2 regions of the Plantibacter sp. MMLR14_011 genome follow, and region 1 is predicted to be linked to the other one. Evidence: predicted binding sites of a transcription regulator. Region 1 holds the regulator's gene; the other holds the start of a gene.

Region 1 (8,611 bases):
CGCGACGGTCCGACGCAACGTGACCTCCGACGGACGCGAGTACACCCTGGCCGACACGGTCGGCTTCGTGCGCAACCTGCCGCACCAGCTGGTCGAAGCCTTCCGCTCGACGCTCGAGGAGGTCGCCGACAGCGACGTCATCGTGCACGTCGTCGACGCCGCGCACCCCGACCCTGCCGGCCAGATCGCCACCGTGCGCGACGTCATCGGTGAGGTCGGAGCTCGGCACATCCCCGAGCTGGTCGTGTTCAACAAGGCCGACCTCGTGGACGACGGGCAGCTGCTCGTGCTCCGCGGTCTCGTCCCGGACGCCGTCTTCGTGTCGGCCCGCACCGGTCTCGGGATCGACGAGCTCATGGAGCGCATCGAGACACTGATCCCGTCGCCGAGCAACGAGGTCCACGTCATCGTGCCCTTCGACCGCGGAGACCTGGTCACGCTGCTGCACGAACGCGGCAAGGTGCTGTCGACGGACTACGACGAGCGTGGCACGATCGTGCACGCCCTGGTCGGTGCCGAGCTCGCCGCCGCCCTCGCGCCGTTCGCCGAGGTCGTCCCGGCACCAGCCGTGGCCGGCTGACCCGACTCCTCACGCGCAGCGCGCGCGGACGGCATCCTTGAGCGCCTCCGCCGTATCGGCGTCGAGCGGGAGGGTCATGACGGCCTCCGGGCCGTCGTCGATCCGCACGACGAGTGGGAAGAGAGTTCCCACCTTGTCCTCCGCCAGGGCGTGCGGGTCGCACCGGGTCGGCACGACCCGGAGTTCGATGGACTGCGGACCGCTAGCGGCGTCGACGGTCAGGCTGAGTGGCCAGTCCTGGGGTGGGTCACCGCCGTCGTCCCTCGGCGCCGGTCGCAGCAGGACCGTCGAGCGCAGCGCGACGAGCTCTAAGTGACCCGGAGCGCCGGTCGGCACGGCCGTGATCGTCAGGACGGCGACCGTCGTGGCTCCGGCACCTTCGAGGCGGATCCCGGGAGTGGCGGCCACCTCGGCGATGCGCTGCACCGCCGACACCGTGCACGTCGAGGCACGGATGCGCTGCAGCGCGTTCGTCGGATCGGACAGGCCGGATGCGGTGAGGACGGCGCCGTCGTCGAGTCTGAGCTGGAGATCGACCCGCACGTCCTCGTCGCGTGCGTCGCAGTCGACCGGTGGCAGCTCGACGGCGAGATCCGTGGTCTGTCCAGCGCGGATCGTCGAGGATCGGTCCCGGACGGTCGGCGCGGTGAACGCCGACCCCGCCAGCTCGAGTCCGACGATCGTGATGTCGTCGTCTCCGCCGTTGCCGACCCGGACGATCGCGGCGTCGCTCGCATACTGGTCGCGGTTCTGGCGGAACTCGATCACGAGGTCCTCCGCTGCGGCTGTGCGCGTCGCCCGCGGCAGGGGCGAACCGGCGGTCGTGCACCCGGACACGGCGAGCACCACCGCCACGCAGGACCCGATGACGCGCGAGCCGAGTGCTCGACGCTCGCCGCCCCGGTGCCTGGTGCCCACGGTCATGGCATCAGCGTAGGACCGGAGCGCCGCCGGGGGAATGTGTCGCAGGATGACGCTGTCGGACGGATGTCCGTCGCGCGGATCGTCAGGCGTTGCTATCGTCGTGCGCATCGTAACCGCCCTCACCGGCGGAATCGGAGCGACAGCCGAGCCCGGCACCCGCCCACGACACACCAGCGGAACCGCTGCGTGCTGCGTGGTCGCCGGCTCTCGATCCGCTGCCACCGAGACGAGACCCCATGACCATGACGGAGCCCGCCTGTCCCGGGCATACCCCCTTCTCCTTCGAGCTGTACCCGCCCAAGACACTCGACGGCGGCGTCGCGCTCGCACGGACGGTCGAGCACCTGGCCGCCGCCGGCCCGGAGTTCATCTCGGTCACCTTCGGCGCCGGCGGTTCCTCGCGAACGGCGAGCCTGGACGTGCTGCGGAGCATCCGGACGTCGACCTCGGTGGACCCGATGGCCCACCTCACCTGCGTCGGGTCGACGCACGCCCAGGCCAGCCGACTCATCAAGGACTTCCTCGACGCCGGGGTGCACAGTTTCCTCGCGCTCCGCGGCGACCCGCCTGCCGGAGCCGTCGAGGGCGACGCCTTCCTCGGTGATCTGGGGAGTGCCGCGGAACTCGTGCAGCTCATCGGCCGGGTCAGTGCCGAGCACGAGCCCTACGCCGAGGGGTCGCTGGTCGGCCTCCCGGGCGCGGTGCAGCTCGGGCGACGCCATCGGCCGCGGATCGCGGTCGCCGCGTTCCCCAACGGACACCCGCGGTCGCGGTCGACGACGCAGGACCTCGACACCCTGTTGGCCAAGCAGGCGGCTGGGGCGACGCTCGCCATCACCCAGCTCTTCTTCCACGCCGACGATTACCTCGCCTTCGTCGAACGCGCGAGACGTCACGGCGTCACCATGCCCATCCTGCCGGGCGTGATGCCCATCACGAGTCCGGCGCGGTTGCGTCGGGTGCTCGAGCTCAGCGGCGAGGCGCTCCCGAGCGACCTGGCGATCGCGCTCGAGGTCGAGCCGGACGAAGCGGGACGGATCGACATCGGCATCGACTATTCCGCGAGGCTCATCCGCGACGTCGTCGCGGGCGGCGCGCCGGGCGTACACCTCTACGCCTTCAACCAGCATCGGACGGTGCTCGACGTGTTGCACCGTGCCGGCATCCCCGTGCCGGGCGACCGACCGGTCCGTCATCCCATCCCCGATCCACTCACCAGCAAGGACGCACGATGAACCCCACCTCCGCATTCCCCGCCGGCACCATCCTCGGCTACCCGCGCATCGGGCCGAACCGGGAGTTGAAGCGCGCCGTCGAGTCCTTCTGGGCCGGCCGGATCGACGCCGAGGCGCTCGAGCGGACGGCTGCCGAGCTGCGCGCCGCCACGCGTGCCCGCCTCGCGGGGCTCGGCCTCGACCCGACGAACGCCGCGATCCCCGAGAGCTTCTCGTTCTACGACCAGGTCCTGGACGCCGCGCTCGCCGTCGGTGCCGTCCCGGAGCGCTTCTCGTCGCTCGTCGGGGCCGACGGTCGGGTCGACCTCGCCGGGGCGTTCACGATCGCTCGTGGCGCCGGCGACCTCGCGCCGCTCGAGATGACGAAGTGGTTCGACTCGAACTACCACTACCTCGTCCCGGAGATCGGCGAGTCGACGCCGTTCGCGCTCTCCGACGACCGCGTGGTCGAGCAGTTCCGCGAGGGCCTCGCCGAGGGGTACGTGACGCGGCCGGTCATCGTGGGCCCCGTGACGTTCCTGCTGCTGTCCAAGGCGGCCGAGGGGGCCTCAGCGGGATTCGCCCCGATCGATCGACTGGAGGCATTGCTGCCCGTCTACGCGGAACTCCTCCAGCGCCTCGCCGCTGCCGGCGCGCCCTGGGTGCAGCTCGACGAACCCGCACTGGTGTCGGAGACGTTCGACGTGCCGAGGTCGACGGTCCTCGCGGCGCTCGAACGATCGACGAGCGTCCTGTCCGCCGTGTCGGACCGCCCGGCGATCTTCGTCGCGGCTCCCTACGGTGCCTTGGGCGACGCCCTCCCGGTGCTCGCCGACTCGGGGGTCGAGGCCGTCGGTGTCGACCTCGTCCGAGGAGGCCTGCCGGACTCGTCACCCGGACTCGCCACGAAGACCGTCGTCGCGGGAGTGATCGACGGCCACAACGTGTGGCGCGGCGACCTGGCAGCCGCGGCCGATCTCCTGGAGCGCGCGGCGGAGCGCTTCCCGCAGCTCGCGGTGTCCACCTCGACCTCCCTCCTGCACGTCCCGCACGACGTGTCGGTGGAGACGAAGCTCGCCCCTCGTCTCCGGAGCTGGCTCGCCTTCGCCGACCAGAAGGTGGATCAGATCGCGGTCCTCGCACGCGGTCTCACCCAAGGGCGCGCAGCGATCGCGACCGAGCTCACCGCAGCGTCGGCCGCGCTCGACGATCGGCTGGCCGCGCCCGGGGTCGTCGATGCCACCATCCGCGCACGGACGGCGGCGCTCGCGCCAGCGGACTTCACACGGGACGACTACCAGGAGCGCGCAACGGCGCAGGAGCAGGCGCTCGGCCTGCCGTTCCTCCCGACGACGACGATCGGCTCCTTCCCGCAGACCGGGGACATCCGTCGCGCCCGCGCACAGCGGGTCGCAGGGACACTCGACGAGGAGGCCTACGTCGCGACGATGCGCGCGGAGATCGGGCGCGTCGTGGCGCTGCAGGAGGATCTGGGGATCGACGTCGTCGTCCACGGCGAGCCCGAGCGCAACGACATGGTCCAGTACTTCGCCGAACACCTCGACGGCTTCGCCGTGACGGAGCACGGCTGGGTGCAGTCCTACGGTTCACGGTGCACCCGTCCGTCGATCCTGTGGGGGGACGTCTCGCGACCGGCGCCGATCACGGTCGAGTGGTCGGCCTACACGCAGTCGTTGACCACCAAGCCGGTGAAGGGCATGCTCACGGGCCCGGTGACGATCCTCGCGTGGTCGTTCGTGCGTGACGACCAACCGCTCGCCGAGACGGCGAACCAGGTCGCCCTCGCCCTGCGTGACGAGATCGCCGACCTGGAGCGGGCCGGCATCCGCATCATCCAGGTCGACGAACCCGCACTCCGCGAGCTACTCCCGCTCCGGCGGGCCGACCAGGGAGGTTACCTCGACTGGTCGGTGGGCTCCTTCCGGCTGGCGACCGCGGGCGTGCGCGCCGAGACCCAGATCCACACCCACCTCTGTTACTCGGAGTTCGGGGTGGTGATCGACGCGATCCGACGACTGGACGCCGACGTGACGAGCATCGAGGCGGCTCGGTCGCGGATGGAGGTCGTGTCCGACATCCGGGCGAGTGGTTTCGACCACGGCATCGGCCCGGGCGTCTACGACATCCACTCGCCTCGGGTGCCGAGCGTCGCGGAGGTGACCGCGTTGCTCGAGATCGCGCTGGAGGGGATCCCGCAGCGCCAGGTCTGGGTGAACCCGGACTGCGGGCTCAAGACGCGAGGCTACGAGGAGACGGTCGCCTCCCTCACCAACATCGTCGAGGCCACGCGCGTCGTCCGCGCACGAGTCGGTGCGACCGGCTGACGTCGTCGGTCCGGCACGGATGTGGGCCGGGACGATCCACGGATCGGTCCGGCCCACATCGGTGTGGAGGAGTGGTCCGGTCGGTCAGACCGTCCGGAGCACGGCGACGACCTTGCCGAGGACCTCGGCGTGGTCGCCGAGGATCGGCTCGAAGGCCGAGTTCCGAGGGAGCAGCCAGGTGTGGCCGTCGCGCTGGCGGAACACCTTCACGGTCGCCTCCTCGTCGAGCATGGCCGCGACGATCTCGCCGTTCTCAGCGGTCTTCTGCTCGCGGATGACGACCCAGTCACCGTCACAGATCGCGGCGTCGACCATCGAGTCGCCGACGACCTTCAGCATGAACAGACTGCCCTTGCCGACCAGCTGGCGGGGCAGGGGGAAGATCTCCTCGACCTGCTGCTCGGCCGTGATCGGGATGCCGGCGGCGATGCGACCGACGAGCGGGACCATGGCGGCGTCACCGACCGGGGGAGCGGAGTCGGGATCGCTGCCCTCGACGGCGCTCGGCAGGTCGATGAGCACCTCGATGGCGCGGGGACGGTTGGGATCGCGCCGGAGGTATCCGCTGAGTTCGAGCTGTCCGAGTTGGTGCGTGACACTCGACAGGGAGGCGAGCCCGACGGCGTCGCCGATCTCGCGCATGCTCGGCGGATAGCCGCGCTGCGAGACCGAGCGCTGGATGACGTCGAGGATCGCCAGCTGCTTGTCGCTCAGGCTCTTCCGTCGCCGGGTGCCGCCGATCTGGCGCTCCCGGGCTCCGTCGCCCGCCGTGTTCGCTGCCATCTTCGCTCCTGCCCTGATCGGCTGTCGGTGACCGATGTCGGTGGGTGGTGGTGTACTGCTTCCAACACTCGAAACTGTATCCGCACCGGCTCGTCCAGACAAACATCTGTTCGAGCGTGTCGCCGATCCCGCGCGTCTCAGGTACGAAGACAGGGTTGAGTATTCGAACAATCGAAGATATATTCGGAACACAGGTTCGTATCCGGCACTCCTGGCCGAGTGTCGGATACGAGTCCTCATCACACGATGAGCACACTCTTGGAGGGTTGACATGAGCGCAGCACTGATCGGGTCCCACCGGGCGCTTCCCGCGCGGACGGCGCAGGCACCGACGTCGGACGCACCGTCCACACGCCGACTCCGCCTGACGAAGCGCGGTCGCGTCGTCTTCACCACGCTCGCCGCCATCCCGCTGGTCATCGGCGTCGCGGTCGTCGGACTCTCCGCAGGCGGTGCCGCGGCCAACACGGCGGCGGCGGGAGCCACGTTCACGTACATCACGGTCGACCCGGGCGAGTCGCTCTGGCAGCTGGCCGAGTCCATCGCGCCCGACGCCGACCCGCGCGACGTCATCGCCGAGATCATGAACCTCAACCAGCTCAGCACCGCCGGTGTCGAGCCGGGGCAGCGCCTGGCGATCCCGCAGCGGTACGCGGCCGAGTAGGCCGCAATCGGCGGGTCCCTCCGCGCTGGTTCTCAGCTATCGTCGATGGCGCGGTGCAACGACGCCCGCAGCATCGTCGGAGGCAAGCATGAGTACAGACGATCGGAGCCGCTCGCTGCTCCGGAAGAAGCCGATCGCGGAGATCGAGGATGAGACCTCCCGCTCGAAGCTGTTCAAGAGTCTCGGGCTCTGGCAACTCACGGCCATCGGGGTCGGTGGCATCATCGGGGTGGGGATCTTCTCCCTCGCCGGACTCGTCGCTCACGGGAGCGAGACCTCGCCCGCTGTCGGGCCGGCGGTCCTCTTCTCCTTCCTGATCGCCGGTCTCGCCTCCGCGGCCGCGGCGTTGTCGTACGCGGAGTTCGCCGGCATGATCCCGAGAGCGGGGTCGGCCTACACCTACGGGTATGTGGCGCTCGGCGAGATCATCGGCTGGTTCATCGGCTGGGACCTGTTGCTCGAGTACATCGCGATCGTCGCGGTGGTCGCGATCGGGATCTCCGGCTACTTCGACGCCTTCCTGTCCGGCATCGGGATCCACATGCCGGACTGGATGACCTCGACCGCCGACGAGGGGAAGGGCGGCCTCGTCAATCTCCCCGCCATCTTCGTCTGTCTCCTCGTGACCTTCATCCTGAGCCGCGGGACGAAGGCCTTCGGTCGATTCGAGCTCGTCGCGGTCGGGATCAAGGTCCTGCTCATCCTGTTCATCATCGGCCTCGGTGTCTTCTACATCGACGGACAGAACTACGATCCGTTCCTCCCGAGCGGTTTCGGGCCGGTGTTCGCCGGTGCCGCGACGGTCTTCTTCGCGGTCTTCGGATACGACGCGATGAGCACGGCCGCCGAGGAGGCGAAGGACGGCAAGAAGCACATGCCGAAGGCGATCATCCTCTCCCTCATCATCGCGATGCTCCTGTACGTCGCGGCCACCCTCGTCCTGACCGGTATGCAGAACTACACCGACATCGACCCCACGGCCGGGTTCGCATCGGCGTTCCAGAGCGTCGGTCTGCCCGTGGTCGCGACGATCATCTCCGTCTTCGCCGTCCTGTCGATCCTCACCGTGATGCTGACGTTCCTGTTGGGCGTCACCCGCGTGTGGTTCTCGATGAGTCGCGACGGTCTCCTGCCGCGGTGGTTCTCGCGCACGGACCGACGAGGCGTGCCGCAGCGGGTGACCTGGATCGCCGGCGGCGCGGCAGCCGTCTTCGCCGGTGTGTTCCCGATCAAGCAGGTCGCCGACCTCACGAACATCGGCATCCTGGCCGCCTTCATCGTGGTCTGCGTGTCGGTGATCGTGTTCCGGTACACGAAGCCGGATGAGCCCCGCTCCTTCCGGTTGCCGTTGATGCCGTTCGTCCCGGCGTTCGGCGTCCTGGCGTCCGGCTTCCTGATCCTGCAGCTGCACTGGGAGACCTGGCTACGGTTCGGGGTCTGGCTCGTGATCGGTCTCATCGTCTACTTCGCCTACGGGCGACGCCACTCGCTGTTGAACCCGGCGAGCCCCCGCCACGAGGTCCTTCGTCGGGAGCGCCAGGCGGAGTGAGCGCGCCGGTCGGAGTGGCTAGCATTGTGGGGTGACCGCTCTCGACGACCTCCCCATCCGCGACGACCTCCGAGGACAGCGCCCGTACGGCGCTCCCCAGGCCCTGGTGCCGGTGGCGCTCAACGTCAACGAGAACACGCACCCCATCCCCGAAGCGGTCGCGCACGACATCGTCGCCTCGCTCGCGTCGGCGGTCCTCACGGTGAACCGGTACCCCGATCGCGAGTTCACGGAACTCCGGGAGGCGCTGGCGGGATACCTGGGCCACGGGGTGACCCCGGAGCAGATCTGGGCGGGGAACGGCTCGAACGAAGTGCTGCAGCACATCCTGCAGGCCTTCGGCGGTCCCGGGCGATCGCTCCTCGGGTTCACGCCGACGTACTCGATGTATCCGCTCCTGGCCGCCGGCGTCGGCACCAGGTGGATCCCCGCGACGCGTGACGCCGAGTTCGAGCTCTCGCCCGAGACCGCCGCGCGTCAGGTGGCCGAGGCGGATCCCGACCTCGTGTTCCTCTGCTCGCCGAACAACCCCACCGGGACACCGTTGTCGCT
Region 2 (8,611 bases), on a different contig from region 1:
GCCTCACCAGCGGCCTCTTCTGGGGGTCCCTGGTCGCCGCTCTCGCCCTGGCCTTCATCGTCACCACACCGGTCAACCGTTGGTTGATCAGCCGCGGCAAGGGGCACGCCGTCGTCCACGAACTCCACCGCTGAACCAGTCCGGGAAGCCGGACAGCCGGGCCGAGTCGTCGTGATCGGAGGGCGCAGTACGATCGTTGCCATGCGAGTCGTCTTCATCTCGTGGCTGGTCGTGATCGTGGCAGGCCTGCTGTACATGTTCCTGATCCCGCTCATGGGGAGGTGACGTGATGTCAGCCGTCCGCCGTCACAGTCTGAGCCTGTTCTTCGGGCTGATCTTCATCCTCGCCCTGTTCGGGCAGTCGATCGCCGGTCTCGTCGCGTACAACGAAGACCAGCTCGCGCACGGTCAGGCGACCGTGGACTATCTGCACTTCATCACCTCGTCGGCGTTCGTCGTCGACGTGGCCGAGAACTGGCAGTCGGAGTTCCTCCAGTTCTTCCTCTTCATCCTCGCGACGGTCTGGTTCGTGCAACAGGGGTCTCCGGAGTCGAAGAAGCTCGGCGACGAGGGCCTCGGGAGCGACGAGGATCAGCTTGTCGGACGACACGCGCGCCCCGACTCGCCCCGTTGGGCGCGCGCGCACGGCTGGCGTCTCTGGCTGTACTCCAACTCACTCCTCCTCGTGATGGGTGTCATCTTCGTGTTGTCCTGGTCAGCGCAGGCCGTTGCCGGCACGGTCGTCTACAACGCTGAACAGGCGGAGCACGGTGAACCGTCGGTGACCGTCATCGGATACGTCTCGTCGGCCGACTTCTGGAACCGGACGCTGCAGAACTGGCAGTCGGAGTTCCTCGCAGTGGGCTGCATGGTCGCCTTCTCGGTCTACCTGCGTCAGCGAGGATCGTCCGAGTCGAAACCCGTCGGGACACCGCATCACACCGCCTCCGTCGAAAACGAGTGAGCGCGTGCCCGATCAGCAGGTGATCGTCAGCAACGCTGTCCGCAGCGGCGGCCCGCCTGCATCATCGTCGGCGGGGGTCGCGCGGTGTCTCCGGCGAGGGGGTGAAACTGCCGACGATCTCGCCGAGGCTGCTGATGACCGGCTGACGTCGATGCGAGGGCGCGTCCTGGTGACCACCGTCGAATCGCAGGAACCGCACGTCGAGTGCTTCGGCGATCTCCTCGTCGTGATTGGTGTCGCCGACCATCAACACGCGCCGGGGATCATGGCCCGAGTCCTCCAACCACGCGGTCACGACATGCTCCTTCGACGCCGCATAGACATCGGTGATGCCATGCACGTGTGCGAAATGGCCGTGCAGCGAGTGGGGAGCCAGCCGACGCTCCAGGGTGACCTCTGGGGTCGCCGAGATGAGGACCTGCTCGACGCCGAGCGAGTCGATCGCCGCAAGGGTGGCGCGGGCCTGCGGTTGGAGTGACGCCGCTCCCACGCCGGCCGCGAACAGCGCGAGGTACTCGTCGGCCGCCTCCAGGAAGTCGGCTGCATCGACACCGAGCCGGGCGTAGAAAGCCCGGATGGGGAAGCCGAACACGGCCCGATACGCCTCCTGGTCGGATATCTCGGCAAGACCCCGCTGCCGGAGGACGGTGTTCATCGCGGCAAGCGCCACCTCGACATCGTCGAGGAGCGTGCCGTTCCAGTCCCAGCACACCGCGTCGATGGTCGTCGATCCGTTCTCGCGCACGAGGTCGAGTCTCACACGGTCGGCTGACATCGGCCGGGTCCGACGAGGCCGATGGCTCCTGCTCAGATGATCCCGACGCCGACCGCCAGTCCCTCCAGGACGTCCGCGAGCGCCACCGCACCGGCCTCCGCGTCGGCGTCTTCGGCGTACTCCTCCGGCGAATGGGAGACACCGGTCGGGTTCCGGACGAAGAGCATCGCGGACGGTGCGTGGGACGCGAGCACTCCGGCGTCGTGCCCCGCACCGGTGCCGAGCACGGGCGCCTCCGGCAGCATCCGTTCGAGGCGCCCGCGGAGGAACGGGTCGAAGTCGGTGGTGGCGCTGAACGACTCCTCGGTGATCGCGGCCTCGCATCCCTCCTCCGCTGCGACGAGCGACAAGCGTTCGGTGATCGCCGCCACGATCGCGGCGGTCACGACGTCGTCGGGATGACGGACGTCGATCCAGAAGTCCACGCTCGATGCGATCACGTTCGTGCCTCCCGGCAACGGGAGCACCCGGCCGACGGTCGCCCGAGCGTCCGGCGTGGCCCGTCCGATCGTGCGGATCTCGGTGATCATCCGCGCAGCTGCGACGAGCGGGTCCCGTCGATCCTGCATGAGCGTCGTCCCCGCATGGTTCCCTTCACCGCGGATCGACGCCCGCCACCGTCCATGGCCCAGGACGTTCGAGCCGATCGCGACCGGGCGATCGAGGTCGACCAGCGCCCTCCCCTGCTCGACGTGGAGCTCGACGAACGCGTCGATCGCTCCGAGCCCGCCCGGATCCGGGCCGACACCCCGTGGGTCGACACCATTGCGTGCGAGGACTTCGGCGAACGTGTCGCCCTCCACGTCGCGCAGGGCCAGCGCCCGCTCCGGACTGATCGCACCGGTGAGGAGCCGCGAGCCGAGGCAAGCGACGCCGAAGCGCGAGCCTTCCTCCTCCGGGAAGACCGCGACGACGATCGGCTTGGCCGGCTCGAAGCCACGCGAGCGCAGGTGATCGATCGCGACCAACGCCGATGCGACCCCGAGTGGTCCGTCGTAGGCGCCACCGCCGGGGACCGAGTCGAGATGGCTCCCGGTGACCACCGCACCCGCCGTCGAACGTGACGGCACATGCCACCAGGCGCGGATGACCCCGTTCCCGTCGACGTCCACGTCGAGGCCACGGCGCTCGGCCTGACCGACGAACCACTCCCGCAGCTCGAGTTCGGCCGTGGAGTAGACGGGCCGCGAGTAGCCTCCCCGACGCGCATCCCGACCGATCCCCGCGATCTCGTCCAGGAGGGAGACCACGGTGTCGCGGGTCACCGGACCGCTGCCAGGCTCGGCCGGAACATCGCCGGCACGGCGTCTCGACCCTCGACCAGCGCGAGGGCGTACTCGCCGACGAGCGGGGCGAACTTGGCACCGTGGCCGGAGCAGGGCGCCAGGACCGTGATCCCGTCGACCCGGTCGATGACGAAGTCCTCCGTCGGGGTGTTCGTGAACAGGCAGGTCGTCTCCGCATACGGTTCCGGGACGAGGCTCGGGAGGAAGTCTCGGACGTAGGCGACGACCCGTCGGCGGTTCGCGTCGTCGACGACGCCGTCATGATCGGCGGCCGAGGGGATGCGCCTGCCGCCGTTGTACTCGGCGACCTTCTGTCCACGCCACTCGGCGTCGCGCCCGCCGGGGAGCCCGTAGACCTGCATCCGCTCGGACTTGTGGATGAAGGTGGGCCACACCGATCCGGATCGTGCCGGGCCTTCCGCGTCGACGCCGATCCGCTCCCGATACGGGAAGTGGTACGCCTGCTCCTGACGGACCTCGAGGGCCGGGAACGCGTCGAGGAACCCTCCCGGCAGCGCGAGGTCGCCGAGCAGGTCCGGAAGCCAACCCCCGGCTGCGACCACCACCTGCTCCGCATCGAACGCCCTCCCCCCATACCCGAGTACCCGGTACCCGGTGGCAGTCCGCTCGACCCGCTCGACCGGCAAGTCGTTCAGGACCGTGGCCCCGGCGCGGACGGCGGATTCGAGCATCGCCATCACCGCCTGCTCCGCGTCGATCACGCCGGCTCCCGGATGCCACAGGGTGGGCGTGTCGAAGCCGATGTCCCAACGGGCACTGGCCTCGTCTCGGGAGAGCAGCTCGTGATCGATGCCGTGCTCGGCCAGCACCGACGCGAGGTGCTCCGGGCGACGGGTCGTCCCGAAGTCGAGCGCACCCGTCCGCGTGATCAGTGGACGCCCGTGCTCCAGGCCGAGCTCGTCCCACCCTGATGCCGCCGCGAGGACGAGTCGGGTGTAGGACGCCTCCGGGTAGGCGTAGCGGAAGATCCGGGCCGATCCGTGGGACGATCCCCACTCGTTGGCCGGACGACTCCGCTCGAGGACGGTGACGTCGTGCCCGGCCTGGGCGAGGCGCCAGGCCGCCGCGGCACCGGCGAGCCCGGCTCCGACGACGATGACGCTGGTCATGCGCGTGCTTCCAGGTCTTCGTCCTCGTAGGCGCGCTCGGCGTGGGCGTGCTCGTCGATCCCGGCGACCTCGTGCTCCTCGGGGATCCGCAGACCGATGGTGATCTGGATCAGCTTCGCGATCACCCAGGTGACGATGAACGAGTAGGCGAGGACCGCGACGGTCGCGATCGTCTGCACGCCGAGCAGTTCGAACCCGCCGCCGTAGAGCAGACCGGAGCGTCCGTTCGGAGCCGCATCCGTCGCGAACACCCCGATGAGGAGCGTCCCGATGATGCCCCCGACGAGGTGGACCCCGACGACGTCGAGGGAGTCGTCGAACCCGAGCCGGAACTTCCACTCGATGGCGAGGCAGCAGACGACGCCTGCGATGGCCCCGATGATGATCGCACCGATGGGCGAGACGGCGCCGCAGGCGGGGGTGATCGCCACGAGGGCGGCGATGATGCCCGATGCGCTGCCGAGGCTCGTGACCGTTCCGTGGCGGAGTCGGTCGACGACGGACCAGCCGATGAGGCCGGCACAGGCCGCGACGGTGGTGTTGAGGAACACGACGCTCGCCGCATTGCCGGCTGCCAGCGCTGAACCGGCGTTGAAGCCGTACCAACCGATCCAGAGCAGTCCGGCGCCGACGAGGACGAGCGGGCGGTTGTGCGGACGGAGCTTGCCGCCCCAGTCCTTGCTCTTACCGAGTACCAAGGCCAGTGCGAGCGCCGCGACTCCGGCGTTCATGTGCACGGCCGTCCCACCGGCGAAGTCGACGGCACCGAGGGTGTTCGCGATCCATCCACCGGTCGCCGTGTCGTTCGAGAAAGCGAACACCCAGTGCGCGACCGGGAAGTACACGAGCGTCGCCCAGAGCCCGGCGAACGACAACCACGCGCCGTACTTCATGCGGCCGGCGGCGGCACCCGCGACGAGTGCCGTCGTCACCCCCGCGAACAGCAGTTGGAACGCCGCGAAGAGTGCGAGCGGGATGCCGGCATCGGGGTCGTCGGCGAGTGCCTGGTCGAGCCCCGCGAACTCGAACGGGTTCCCGATGAGTCCGAGCCCGCCGACGGAGTCACCGAAGACGAGCGAGTACCCGAAGGCCACCCAGAGCAACGCGACGAGGCTGGCCCCGCCGAAGCACATGATCATCATGTTGAGGATGCGGCGGGACGAGACCATCCCGCCGTAGAACAGAGCCAGGGCCGGGATCATGAGGGCGACGAGCGCCGAGCTCGTCAGGATCCAGGCGACGTTTCCAGCGTCCACAAATCACTCCATCGTTCGAGGTGCACAGCGGCCGGGCGGCCACAGCGTCGGGTTCGGGTGGAACAGGTGTCGGTGCCGGTCGGCGGTCAGGCCAGGTCCGGGGCTTCCCAGAGGTTGAGCTTCGTGCCGATCCCCTGCTCGACGGCGTTCTCGTAGATCGTCTTCGCCCACGCGACGTCCTCGACGCCCATCCCACCGACGCTGAAGAGCACCGGCTGCTCGGGGAACTCGCGCCCGACGGCGTTGCCGTCGAAGACGTCTCCGATGTTGACCACGCGGGACTCGTCCAGCTCACCGGTCCCGATGAGGTCCTGCCAGTAGAGGCCGATCATGCCGAACGCGGTCTCGTGCGACGGCGCAGGGTACTCCTCGGCCCATGCCTCGTAGATCTTCTTCGCGTCCGCGATGAGGCGCGCCTTGCCGGAGAGGGTGTACTCCTTGTCCATGCGCAGGTTCGCGGGCAAGCTCAGGAAGGCGCCCGGCTTGATCCAGTCGCCGTCGATGAACGGGTAGTTCTCCGAGCCGACCAGGCCGGTGACGGCTTCGGAGACGATGTCCGAGTCACGCACGGCGGCCTCGACCGTCTCGGCGATCTCGATCGTCGTGAACTGCGGGTAGTGCGCGCGGACGTAGTCGGCGAACGCCTCGGACGTCGACCGTCGGCGCCCGTGGATGCGGATGGTGTCGAGCGAGGGACGGGCGGTGGTCATGGCGTGCAGAGCGCTCTTGTTCATGGCGCCGGGCCCGATGATGCCGAGCGACTTCGCGTCCACCGGTGCCAGGAGCTTCGCGGCGGCTCCAGGCACGGCAGCGGTGCGGTAGGCGCTCTCGAGGTTGCCGGACATGATCGCGTAGGGCGCGCCGGTGTTCTTGTCGTTGAGCACGATGAGGTGGATGGAGCGCGGGAGGCCTCGCTCGCGATTGTCGACGTTCGACCCGTACCATTTGACGCCGGCGGTGTCGAAGCGTCCGCCGAGGTAGGCGGGCATCGCCATGAACCGGCGGTCGGCGGCGTCGAGCGGCATGCCGGGGAACGGTGAGGTGGCGGGGAACCCGATCGGTGCTCCGTGCGAGTTGGCGGTCGGGCCGGCCATCCGGTAGTCACCCTTCGCGACGAGCACCAACACCTCCTCCATGACCTCCATGCAGTGGGCCATGTCCTTCATGCCGGCGGCGATGACCTCCGGTTCGCTCAGGTAGAGCATGTCGATCCGGGTGTTCGGGGAAGCGTCTGCGGTCACGGGTGGTCCTCCAGGTCGGGGTGTGTGGTCCTCAGCGAACACGGTCGCGATCGTCCTGGTCAAATACCGATTCGACCCTCGATTGAGAGCGTTTCGCTCGCAATCTGGACGAAACAGCGCGGTAATACGAGGGTCGTATCGTCGATGGGATGGAGCTCCGCCAGCTGCGCTACTTCCTCGCCGTCGCCGAGGAGCTCCATTTCGGTCGTGCCGCCCGACGGCTGCACATGTCGCAGCCACCGCTGAGCGTCCAGGTCGCACGACTGGAGCAGGAGGTCGGCACCGCGCTGTTCGACCGTTCGACGAGGCGGGTGGCGCTGACCCCCGCCGGACGACATCTCCAGGCGCGGGCACGACACATCGTCGAGGAGCTCGATACGGTCCGGGGTGAGATGCGCGACTTCGTCGACGGTCTCGCCGGGGAGCTCACCGCGGGGTTCGTGAGTTCGGCCAACTACACGGTCCTCCCAGGTGTCGTGCAGCTGTTCCGGGCGAGCCGCCCCGGGGTGACGCTGCGTCTGGTGCCATTGACCTCAGGAGAGCAGTTCGACCGGCTCCGCGACGGCACGCTCGACGTCGGGATCGTCCGTGACGAGGTCCCGCAGGCGCCGTCCGACAGCTCCCCCGCGCTCACGACCGAGGTCGTCTTCGAGGAGCGTCTCGTGGCATGCCTCCCGGTCGGTCACCCGTTGGCAGGGCGACCGGAGGTCACCGCGGAGGAGCTCTTGGAGGTCCCGATGATCTCCTATCCGCGGGCGCTCATGCCGGGATTCGTGGACCGCGTCGCAGAGGTCCTCGGCACGTCGAGTCGGACCCAGGTGGTCGAGGAGGTCGTCCATCAGGAGACCGCCCTCGGGTTCGTCGCGGCCGGCGTGGGTACGACGATCCTGCCCGAGTCGGTACGGCAGCTGGTGCCGCCGTCGATCGTCGTCGTGCCGCTCGCCGGGTCGCCGACGACACGCCTGCTGGCCGCTCGCCAGGAACGGACGGACGACAGCCCGGTCCACGACGCGTTCATCGCATGTCTCCGCGACGCGGCCGCACAGCTCGGGTGAGGGCCCACTCGAACACCGCGCGTCCGCTTCCCGTCTCGACGGCGTAGCCCCGGTGTTCCTGTCCGACCTGGACAAACGAGTCGACCCTGTCCAAGCTGGAACCGATGACCGACACCCGCGACGACTTCACCATCCGACGAGCCACTCCGGACGACGTCCCCCTCCTGCAAGCGTGGAGCTGCGAAGAACCCGTCGCCTGGATCGACCCGGAACGGCTGACCGCCGAACTCGCGAGTCGGAACGATCGACCGGAGTGGTCGTGGATCGCCGAGCAGGACGGTCGCCCGATGGCACGAGCACTCTGGTGGGGCCAGGCGGATGCGAACCGGCCCGCCACGCTCGACTGCCTCACCACCTCGGTCGAAGTCGCGGAGCCCGAACGTGTCGGCGCTGCGCTCATCCGCGCCGGACTGGACGCCTTCGGCGCGGGACCGGCACTGGAGTTCAACGTCGACGTCTCCCCTGCCTGGGCGGATGACGCTGCGAGCGTGGAGGCGGTGCGGTGGCGCCACGAGGCTGCACGCGCCGGTGGGTTCTCGCGCACGACCGAGCGGGTCAGTTTCGCGAGGTCCACCTCCGATCCGGTGCCGGCACGATCGCAGCGCCTTCGTTTCGACGCCGCCCCGGACGACGCGTTCCACGAGCTGTTCGCCCTGGTCGCGACCGGCACCCTCGATGCGCACACGCAGGACATGGTCGCGCGCGAAGGACTCGAGGCGCTCGCGGACGACGATCTAGCGTTCTACCGATCGCTCCCCGGCGAACGGGATGCCTGGCGGGTCGCAGAGCTGCTCAACGGGACGATCGTGGGATTCATCATCCCGACGAGGACGGCGTACGACGCGAGCATCAGTTACCTGGGCGTGCTCCCCGAGCATCGCAGACACGGTTACGTGCACGACCT

What was found. Region 1 encodes LexA, which represses DNA repair genes until DNA is damaged. Its sites were predicted from a motif close to TCGAACANNTGTTCGA; they were not measured.
Region 2: BIU99_RS04765 (tyramine oxidase subunit B) is a predicted target of LexA. The motif match lies at 6,712-6,727, and genes of this name have one in related genera.

The regions. Positions count from the first base shown of each region.
Region 1 is NZ_MJGW01000072.1:32,424-41,034, reverse strand. Features, by position in the region: gene hflX (GTPase HflX) at 1-580, shown strand, start outside; gene BIU99_RS16865 (hypothetical protein) at 590-1,504, opposite strand; gene BIU99_RS16860 (methylenetetrahydrofolate reductase) at 1,741-2,739, shown strand; gene metE (5-methyltetrahydropteroyltriglutamate--homocysteine S-methyltransferase) at 2,736-5,063, shown strand; gene lexA (transcriptional repressor LexA) at 5,148-5,846, opposite strand; gene BIU99_RS16845 (LysM peptidoglycan-binding domain-containing protein) at 6,118-6,510, shown strand; gene BIU99_RS16840 (amino acid permease) at 6,599-8,059, shown strand; gene BIU99_RS16835 (histidinol-phosphate transaminase) at 8,091-8,611, shown strand, end outside.
Region 2 is NZ_MJGW01000008.1:60,072-68,682, reverse strand. Features, by position in the region: gene BIU99_RS04795 (DUF4396 domain-containing protein) at 1-134, shown strand, start outside; gene BIU99_RS04790 (DUF6766 family protein) at 290-964, shown strand; gene BIU99_RS04785 (HAD family hydrolase) at 1,026-1,739, opposite strand; gene BIU99_RS04780 (allantoate amidohydrolase) at 1,772-3,004, opposite strand; gene BIU99_RS04775 (FAD-dependent oxidoreductase) at 3,001-4,155, opposite strand; gene BIU99_RS04770 (ammonium transporter) at 4,152-5,411, opposite strand; gene BIU99_RS04765 (tyramine oxidase subunit B) at 5,498-6,652, opposite strand; gene BIU99_RS04760 (LysR family transcriptional regulator) at 6,802-7,707, shown strand; gene BIU99_RS04755 (GNAT family N-acetyltransferase) at 7,812-8,611, shown strand, end outside.